One region of the Proteiniborus sp. genome, then DNA from elsewhere that is predicted to be linked to it. Evidence: riboswitches for the same ligand, from Rfam matches in the RefSeq annotation. Region 1 holds a riboswitch; each other region holds the start of a gene.
The links. A riboswitch is a leader RNA that binds a small molecule or an ion and turns the genes downstream of it on or off. The one in region 1 is predicted to bind molybdenum cofactor.
Positions count from the first base shown of each region.

Region 1 (3,181 bases):
TAGCAGTACAATTATCAGGAATCAGCTTAGAAAAAGTACCTTTGAAAGAGAAAATTTCTATATATAAATATATATTAATGCCTTCAATAGTAAAGGCATTAGATAAAGCCAGATACATATCAATATCTATGGAAAGTAGAGGCTTTAGAGCTTATGAATGTAGAACCTCTTATTGTAAACTTCAAATGAGGAAAATTGACTATGTACTTATTTTTGCTACTACATTAATTGCACTTATGATTATTTTATTACAATTTAATATCATCGGTTAGGAGGACTAGGATGAAGATTTTCTCTGTTTATGGATATTCGAAGTCAGGTAAGACAACAACTATAGAAATGCTTATAAGAGAATTAAAAAAACGTGGATACTCTGTAGGAACAGTAAAGGAAATTCATTATGAAGAATTTACAATGGAGGTTGAAGGGTCTAATACAGATAGACATAGAAAGGCGGGGGCAGATTTAGTATCTGCTAGAGGACTTTATGAAACCAATATACTATATAAAGAAAGATTGCCAATGGAAGATATATTAAAATACTATAATCAGGATTTTGTCATATTAGAAGGAGTTACAGATTTTGATGTACCTAAAATACTATGTGCTGGTTCAATAAAAGATATTAATAAGCGAATGAATTCAAGTGTCTTTGCATTAAGTGGCGTAATCAGTAATGGATTATTAGAATATAATAATCTTCCTGTCATTAATGCAATGAATAATATAGAAATGCTAACAGATTTAGTGGAAAGTACAGTGCAGGATTGGGAGAGTAAGTAATGGATTTCGAAATGTTGAAAAGATTGAAAAGCAAAAGGAATAAAGTATATTTGATAAATCTCAAGGAAGGTACAAGTGAAAGACTTGCTATTTTAAAAGAATACAGCTTAGAAAATAGAAAATTATTAGATATAGAGTATGATAATATAAATATGCTTAAAGATTCTGATATATTAGTTCCGGAAATATTATATAAGAATAAAGATAGTCTCATTATGGAATATGTTCAAGGTGAACTTGTTGTGGATTTAGTAGATAGATTGAAGATAGGAAAATGGTTAGACAAGCTTGCATTGTGGATGACAAAACTACATGATATAAAAAAGGGTAAGAATAGTCTTTTAAAAAAGGATGTAAACCTCAGGAACTTTATATATAGCAATGGCAATATTTACGGGCTGGACTTTGAGGAAGTTGGATATGGTGATATAAGATTAGACTTATCAAATATCTGTTTTTTCATACTTAGAAATGAACCTTCATTTAAAAAAGAGAAATATACTATGATGAACAGGTTCTTGGAAAGCTATGAAAATTATTCAAAGAAAAAGCTTAAAGATATGGACAGCTTCCTTCTTTTAGCCACTACAGAGGCTGAGAAAAGAAGAGCAATAAATAACAAAACTAAATAAAATACTCCGATTTTATTCATCTAAACAGAGTTATACCTGCATGATGTTTAAAACGATAGGGCAATGTGGGAAACTACATTACCTTCCAGTGCGAAAAGGGGTGATGTTGATGTATTTTTGAAGACTTCTTTTTGTTTAAAAGAAGTTTTACTTTTTTGAGCTACTGCAAAAGTGACTATTACGAAATCAAAGATTTCGGCAATCTGCTTTAAGCAAATTGAGCTTTTCTGGAGGTATTCTATTTTAAGTATTGAGAATTAAACATTTAATGCAATAAAGGAGGAAAATTTATGAAATGTTTTAAAAAGAGCTTATCATTCATAGTAGCTTTTGTAATGTTGTTAGGATTAGTAGCTCCTGGACTTTCAAATAGTATTGCCTATGCTGAAAGCTGGAAACCTGAAACAGAGCAACCAATTATAGTTGTTACAGGTGATGGCATAGGATCTTCTAATGAAAGATCATACACACTAAATGAGCTATTGTCTATGACACAGGCAACTAATTTGTATTCAACAATTAATACTACACCTACTAAGAGCATCTTTCTCGGAAGAGGTGTGAAAGTAAATGATTTACTAAGCAAATCTAATTTTATAAAAGATAAGTATAATGAGTATCCTATTGCTTTTGTGGCTAGAGATGGATATAAAGTTACCTTTGACCCAACATTTAAAGGAGACTCAACAACTTCTAAGAAACTTATAACACCTTCTTTTGGATTAGAAAGATATTATTTTCCAAAGCTAAGTAATGGAGTTGAGACAGGAAAAGTAACAGTAGATACAATCCTTGCTTTTGAAAGAGCTGGAGAAAGGGGTGCATCAGATGTAATTCCACAGACTTCTTCTTTAGAAAAGCTTTCAGATGATGATGCACCATTACTTATGGTAGGACAGCAGCATGTAAATGAGCAAAGCAATCCACTATTTAATAAGACAATACATAAGATACTTGTTGGAAGTGAGATGCCAACTGTATTCAAGATAGGAAATAAGGAGTATACTAAAGCAGATATTCTCTTAATGCCTAGAGTAAGTGGCAATTGGACATATATGAAAAAATCAGGACCAGAAACTAATTACGTTGTTGGAGTACCTTTAAGTAGCTTATTTAAAGATTATGACGATAAGGATAAGGTTGAATTCATAGCAGCTGATGGATATCCTAATGATCCTGTAACAATAGCAGATATTAGAGATGCTTCAAACCAATATGTATTAGTATATGAAGTAGGGACAAGCGAAAGCGACGTAAAAGCAGTATATGATACAGCAAAAAATGACTCTTCTATTGAAGGATATTTTAGAATTTATAGTCAAAATGGACAACAGATAAAGCTAGTAAATGAAATAAAAGTTTCATCATCGAGTGGAGTAGATTATTCAACTAGCTCATATAAGCATATCACTAACGGAGGATTAGAAGGAGATGCTCCATATGATGTTGATGCCATAACAGGAGCTACTTTAACCTTTGAAGGACCAGGTCTTGAAACAAGTATTCCTGTATCTATCCGTGAGCTAGAAAGCCAAGATGCAGGAGCATTCCGTGGAGACTATGTAGATTTAAGAGATGGTAGTGAAGTAACTCTTAAGTATGAAGGTATTAATCTAAACCATCTATTAAAAAATATGAAGTCTGGCACTACAGGAATAAAGCTTACTGATACTGCCTATAAAGTTATTTTGAAAAACAGGGTAAGACAGAGTATAGCAGAGTTCACTTTAGCTCAGGTTGAGGAAGCAGAGGCAAAAGGAAAGCCA
Region 1 covers NZ_JAWRHZ010000036.1:83,413-86,593, forward strand. Annotated here, with positions in the region: gene ABV008_RS07040 (energy-coupling factor transporter transmembrane component T family protein) at 1-272, shown strand, start outside; gene mobB (molybdopterin-guanine dinucleotide biosynthesis protein B) at 283-783, shown strand; gene ABV008_RS07050 (BUD32 family EKC/KEOPS complex subunit) at 783-1,415, shown strand; molybdenum cofactor riboswitch at 1,408-1,532, shown strand; gene ABV008_RS07055 (S-layer homology domain-containing protein) at 1,706-3,181, shown strand, end outside.

Region 2 (3,181 bases), on a different contig from region 1:
AGTAATAAGTTGCCCCATTTTTACAAATTGAAATACTAAAGCAATTGCTAATAGTATAGCTGTTCTTGTTAATGTTTTTGTTTTCTTATTCATATATATCACCTAATATCTTTCTCGCTTTATATAATGAGTGTGTAGTAGGTGGTGAGCCTTATGTCCGTTAGCTTTCCCTAGGTATTCATCATATAAAGCTTTAATTTCTGGATTATTATGAGATTTTCTTAAAGGCATTTCTCTATCAATAGTATATAATCCCTGTGCTCTTTGCCTGCACACTTCATCTGTCTTATCCTTATCCATAATAATTGGCTGTCCTCCGCCGTTTATACAACCTCCTGGGCATCCCATTATCTCTATGAAATGATAATTAGCTTCTTCATTTCTAATTCTATCTAGAAGTCTACCTGCGTTACCTGTACCATGAGCAACAGCCACCTTTACATCAAGATCTCCTATCTTTACAGTAGCTTCCTTAATGCCCTCAAGTCCTCTTACTGGAGCATACTCTATTTCTTTTAAATCTTGTCCTGTCAATATATCAGCTACAGTTCTCAAAGCTGCTTCCATAACGCCACCTGTAGCACCAAATATTACTGCAGCACCTGTAGATTCTCCCATAACCTTATCGAAGCTTTGGTTTTCTAAGGATTTAAAGTCTATTCTAGCTTCCTTTATCATCTTGGCTAGCTCTCTAGTTGTAATAACTGCGTCCACATCCTTGAATCCGTTTACAGATAGTTCTTCTCTTGCAGATTCATATTTTTTAGCTGTGCAAGGCATAACAGATACTACAAATATTTTTTTAGAATCTATGCCCATTTTCTCTGCATAATAAGATTTGGTCAATGCCCCAAGCATTTGGTGAGGAGATTTACAACTTGACAAATTATCTAGAAAATCATTGTGATAATGTTCACAATATTTTATCCAGCCTGGTGAACAAGATGTAATCATTGGAAGTTTTCCACCATTCTTTATTCTGCCTAATAGCTCAGTACCTTCTTCAATAATTGTTAGGTCTGCTGCAAAATCTGTATCAAATACTCTATCAAAACCTAATCTTCTAAGTGCAGTTACCATTTTCCCTTCTACATTAGTCCCTACAGGCATACCAAACTCTTCTCCTAAAGCAACTCTAACTGCAGGAGCAGTCTGGACAACAACATACGTATCATTATTTTCTAGGGCATCCCATATTTTATTCCTATCATCCTTCTCTCTTAATGCGCCAACAGGGCACACCTTTATACATTGGCCACAATTTATACAAGCAACCTCTGACAAGCTTTTGTTAAAAGGAGCAGATACTACTGTTTTAATTCCTCTCCCAGCAAAATCTATCACAGCTGTTCCCTGAACACTTTTACATACGCTTATACATCTTCCACAAAGTATGCATTTGTTTGGATCTCTCACTATTGAAGGTGACATCTGGTCAATATCATAAACATTTTTTTCTCCCTGATATTCCAGCCCATCTACTCCCATTTCTTCAGCAAGCTTTTGAAGTTCACAGTTAAGATTTCTGGAACAAGTGAGGCACTCTCTCTCGTGCCTTGCAAGAATGAGCTTAAGAATTGTTGCTCTAGCTTCTCTAACTTTTTTTGAGGCTGTTTTAACTTCCATACCTTCTGAAACAGGTAAAATACAGGATGCTTGGAGAGTCCTGGCCCCTTTCACTTCTACAACGCACATTCTACAAGCACCAACTTCATTGATTCCCTTCAGGAAACAAAGGGTTGGTATATGGATGCTTAATCCTCTAGCAGCTTCTAAAACGGTTGTCCCCTTTGGTACTTGAGTCTTGATACCATCAATCGTAATGTTAACGTTTTCCATAACATTTGTCCCCCTATAATAAATATTGAATTATATAAAAAAGGCTCCTAAAAAGAATTATAAGGTAGCCTTTTTTGAGCCACTGCATAAGAGCGACTTGCACGAAATCAAAGATTTCTGCAATCTGCTTAAAGCTCATTCATAGAAAGTTCTTTTATATGAGATAATAAAGTAAAGCTTCCCTTTTCATTATAAAAAAGCTCCTTCTAAAAGGAGTTTTTTGTAATAGTAAACAAACCAATAGTTGTATAACAATATCGGTAGTTAAATATGGCTCCTTTCCAAACACGGGAGGCATGAATATTTCTATTCATACCCATAGGTTTATATTCCATAGACAATTGTCTTTAGGATTATAAACTCGGAATTATTCTATTATTATATAAATAATAATTTATTGTGATATTTGTGTCAATAGATTTTATTTCTTTTTAGATTTATATCTTAAGCTACTATCAAGTATACTTTTTCTTACTCTAATACTTTCGGGAGTAATCTCTAGTAGCTCATCTGCTTCAATAAACTCTAATGCTTCCTCTAGGCTCATAACATTAGGTGGTGAAAGTCTTAGAGCATCGTCTGTGCCTGATGCTCGAGTGTTTGTAAGTTGTTTTTTCTTACATACATTTACTTCTATATCATCAGACTTTGCATTTTGACCTACTACCATACCTTCATATACTTTAGTTCCTGGTGTAATAAATAAGGTTCCTCTTTCTTGTGCTGCATATAACCCATATGTTACAGCTTCTCCAGATTCAAAAGCTACTAATGAGCCTTGAGGTCTTCTTGGAATATCTCCTTTATATGGCTGATATCCTTCAAATACTGAATTTAATATACCATTACCTCTAGTGTCAGTCATAAATTCTGAACGATACCCTATAAGCCCTCTAGCAGGTATTAAAAATTCTAATCTAGTATATCCTCCAGTAGGCTGTGTCATAGTAACTAGCTCTCCTTTTCTTTGTCCAAGTTTTTCTATGACTGAACCAACAAATTCTTCTGGCACATCTATAGTAACTTTTTCTATAGGTTCATGTTTCTTTCCCTCAATAGTTCTAAATAAAACCTCTGGTTTTGAAACTTGAAATTCATAGCCTTCTCTTCTCATAGTTTCTATTAAAATAGAAAGATGAAGCTCTCCTCTTCCTGATACTTTAAATGAATCTGTTAAGTCGGTTTCTTCTACTCTTAAGCTTACATCAGTATTGAGTTCTTTAAATAGTCTTTCTCTAACCTGTCTTGATGTTACAAACTTTCCTTCTTGACCTGCAAAAGGACTATTGTTAACTGAAAATGTCATAGCTATAGTTGGCTCTGATATTTGCACGAAAGGAAG
Region 2 covers NZ_JAWRHZ010000060.1:65,239-68,419, reverse strand. Annotated here, with positions in the region: gene ABV008_RS12835 (ECF transporter S component) at 1-93, opposite strand, end outside; gene ABV008_RS12830 (NADH-dependent [FeFe] hydrogenase, group A6) at 103-1,839, opposite strand; molybdenum cofactor riboswitch at 2,100-2,218, opposite strand; gene typA (translational GTPase TypA) at 2,261-3,181, opposite strand, start outside.
Region 2: another riboswitch for molybdenum cofactor. It lies ahead of ABV008_RS12830 (NADH-dependent [FeFe] hydrogenase, group A6); the one in region 1 lies ahead of ABV008_RS07055 (S-layer homology domain-containing protein).

Region 3 (3,181 bases), on a different contig from region 1:
ATTTTCATCTAGTAGCTTAAAGCAATTTGCGTTGTTATCTTTAACAGACATATTAACTACATTCTTATTAAATAAAAGGTGTATGAGTACATCATTGTCCACTGATTCTTCTCCATTAGAAGGAATAGATTCTACTAGGTCTAAATGGATAGATTTTCCGTCTTCGCTGGAATAAACTGAGACAATAGATACAAAGAAGAGTATTGAAACAAGCATAATTATCTTATAAAATTGTCTATTGTTTTTCATTTTTGCCTCCTATCTAGTTAATAATGATAAAAATACAGGGGAAGCAAGCTCCCCCTGTATTTTACTGAACTGAAAAAGTAACCACTATTTCTTCACCAAGGGAACTACCATTGTTAGCTTTTAAATCCTTGCTCATAATAATTTTATAGTTTTTACCTGCTTCAAGAGCAGTTAGTGGTTTAATAAATATATATGATTTTTCATTATCTACACCATTAATTCTAAATACTTCATTTAATACTTCTTGATCGTCATTATCTTTAAGCAATATTTGTTTCTGATTATTTTCCCAATTATCACGGACAATACCACGATCAAATTCTAATTTAATAATAATATTTTCATTGTTTTTTAGTCCTTCATCTAACTTAGCTAAATCTACGGATTTATTATCTACAATTGATGTAAAATAAGCTCCTTTAAATGAAAGTGGAGATTTTCCATTACCTTTAGAAGGCTCTTCGCTTGTTATGCTTTCTTCAGCATCTTTTGTGGCTTCTTCAGGCTTAGAGGCAACAGCTTTTTCTAATAATACAACTGCTTCAGAACCTAATACTTTATCTAGAGGTTTTACTTTATTTTTATCATTTATCCAACCCTTTTGGGATAAGGCTTCGACAGCACCTATTGCCCATTTTGGCACTTCTTTAGAGTCATTAAACTGTAAAAGCTTGTCTGCTTCCTGTTGTACATTTAACTTTAATGCTCTTGCTAACATCATATAAGCTTCTGCCTTAGTAATTTCTGCATCAGGACTAAAAACGTCGTTACCTTTTCCAACAACATATTCTGCTTTAAAAGCTTTAGCTACTTCTTTGTAATAGTTAGCTTGTTCTGGTATATCAGTAAAATTTATAGCTGCAGTTTCTTTAAAATTAAACAAGCTATTAATCAAAGCTACAAATTCTACTCTGGATAGTGCTTTGTCAGGATTAAACGTATCATTTTCGTATAGACGTGACCATCCCTTATGTACCCATTCATTGAATTGAGGTTGTTCAGTTTCTTTAACACCTTCTGTAGAGTCAGCAAAAGAAATTACTGAAAACATCATTAAAAAAGCAATTAATAAACTGATTGTTGAGAATAATTTTGTTTCTTTTCTCATAGTAAACTCCTCCTTAAAGTTAGTATAATAATATATAGAGCCGCAATAAAAAAACGGCTTCCTTTTAGAAACCGTAACATACAGAGTCAACCATTAAGAATTGATTGGCTTATTAGTTATCTACTTTCCAAAAGGGAGGCATAATCGTTTCCAATTATACCCTATAGGATTGCTTCCGTAGCAGCTAGTGCCTGTAGGAACACAATCTCGTAGAATTTTTTAGTTATATAAAATTATCAATAATAATTATATCATATATTTTAACTTAATGTTCTAATGTTATGACAAATCATAATTAATAATAGACATACCTCAATTTAAAAATCAAATTTCATCTCAACCAATAAAGCTGCTATAGTAAGATGTTCTGTTAGCAACTGACCAAATCTAGACGCAATCATATCTCCATAGAAATGTCTTAGGGCATATGCGAAGTCAAGTAGATTTCGTAGAAGTCTTTTTATAACAAAGTCCTCATCTGCAAGCTAAAGACTGTACTTATGATAGCGATCCTTGCCCAAGCAGCATGTTATCCCCATGGCATGCGGAAATTGTTTATCAAATTAACTGATGATTTACTAATACAATTAAAAGTAGGATACATAAAATATACCACCTTTACAATTTTTTCGGCATATAATATGCTAGATGAAAAGGGACCAGTTTTACTGAATATCAATCCCAATAAAATTGTAGTAGTAGGAAGTTCTGCTGGAGCTTATTTGGGTTTACTTTCTGGAACTTTTGAAGAAAAACCTAGTTCAATAGTATCTTTCTACGGATATGGAGACATACTTGCAGAATGGTATGGTATGCCTAGTGAGTATTACTGCAAAATGCCCTTAGTTACCAGAGAAGAAGCCTATGGTGTAATAAACAATGAAGCTATAACACAGGGTTTTAGAGAAAGATTTATATATTATTTATATTGTAGACAAAAAGGGATATGGACAAAAGAAGTAAGTGGGTATCACACATTATTTCAAAAAGAAAAGATAATACCTTTTTGTCCAATATATAATGTAAGTTCAGATTTTCCACCTACTCTTTTGATTCACGGAGATAAGGACACTGATGTGCCATATGAACAATCGGTTAAGATGGCAGAAAAGTTAGAGGAATATGGAATAAATAACAAGCTAATAACTGTTAAGAATGAAGGACATTTATTTGATAATGATATGAAAAAACTTGCAACAATAGAGGCTCTCAGTCAAGTGTTGGGTTTTTTAGAAGAGAATCTATGCTAGAAGAAAGAGAAGTCACACTGAAACAGCTTAAAATGTTTATTTTATTAAGGAAACTATAATATATAAAAAATTTGAAGGCTTGTGCATATAATTAGAACGAGAGGCATATTTATAGTATAAGCAAATGGACAGATAATATTAATTAAATATTTAATGGAGATTTGGAGAACCGCGCTATCTAACTTATGAAAACATAAGGCTAGATAAGTGCGGTTTTTTGCATAACAAAAAAGTTATAAGGCTTGTCATAATTTAAGTTCTTAAAAATATATATGTAATACAACATAGAGTCTGAATTTATAAGCTATGTGAAGGCTTAGGAAATTAATCAAATTAAAAGAAAGGCGTTTTTATTAGTAAATTTAATTATTGAAAGGAAGTGATGTAGTGAAGAAGATTATTAATGACAGAGAAAGCGTAGTAGAAGAAATGCTTCAAGGTATAGTTGCAGCTTATCCTGAGTATGTGAAAAGAGTAGAAGGTTTCAATGTACTAGTTAGAAAAGATTCACCAATAAAAGGTAAAGTAGGTTTGGTAAGTGGTGGAGGAAGTGGGCATGAGCCATCTCACGGAG
Region 3 covers NZ_JAWRHZ010000065.1:58,224-61,404, forward strand. Annotated here, with positions in the region: gene ABV008_RS14920 (Ig-like domain-containing domain) at 1-249, opposite strand, end outside; gene ABV008_RS14925 (S-layer homology domain-containing protein) at 311-1,357, opposite strand; molybdenum cofactor riboswitch at 1,460-1,582, opposite strand; gene ABV008_RS14930 (prolyl oligopeptidase family serine peptidase) at 1,900-2,607, shown strand; gene dhaK (dihydroxyacetone kinase subunit DhaK) at 2,995-3,181, shown strand, end outside.
Region 3: another riboswitch for molybdenum cofactor. It lies ahead of ABV008_RS14925 (S-layer homology domain-containing protein); the one in region 1 lies ahead of ABV008_RS07055 (S-layer homology domain-containing protein).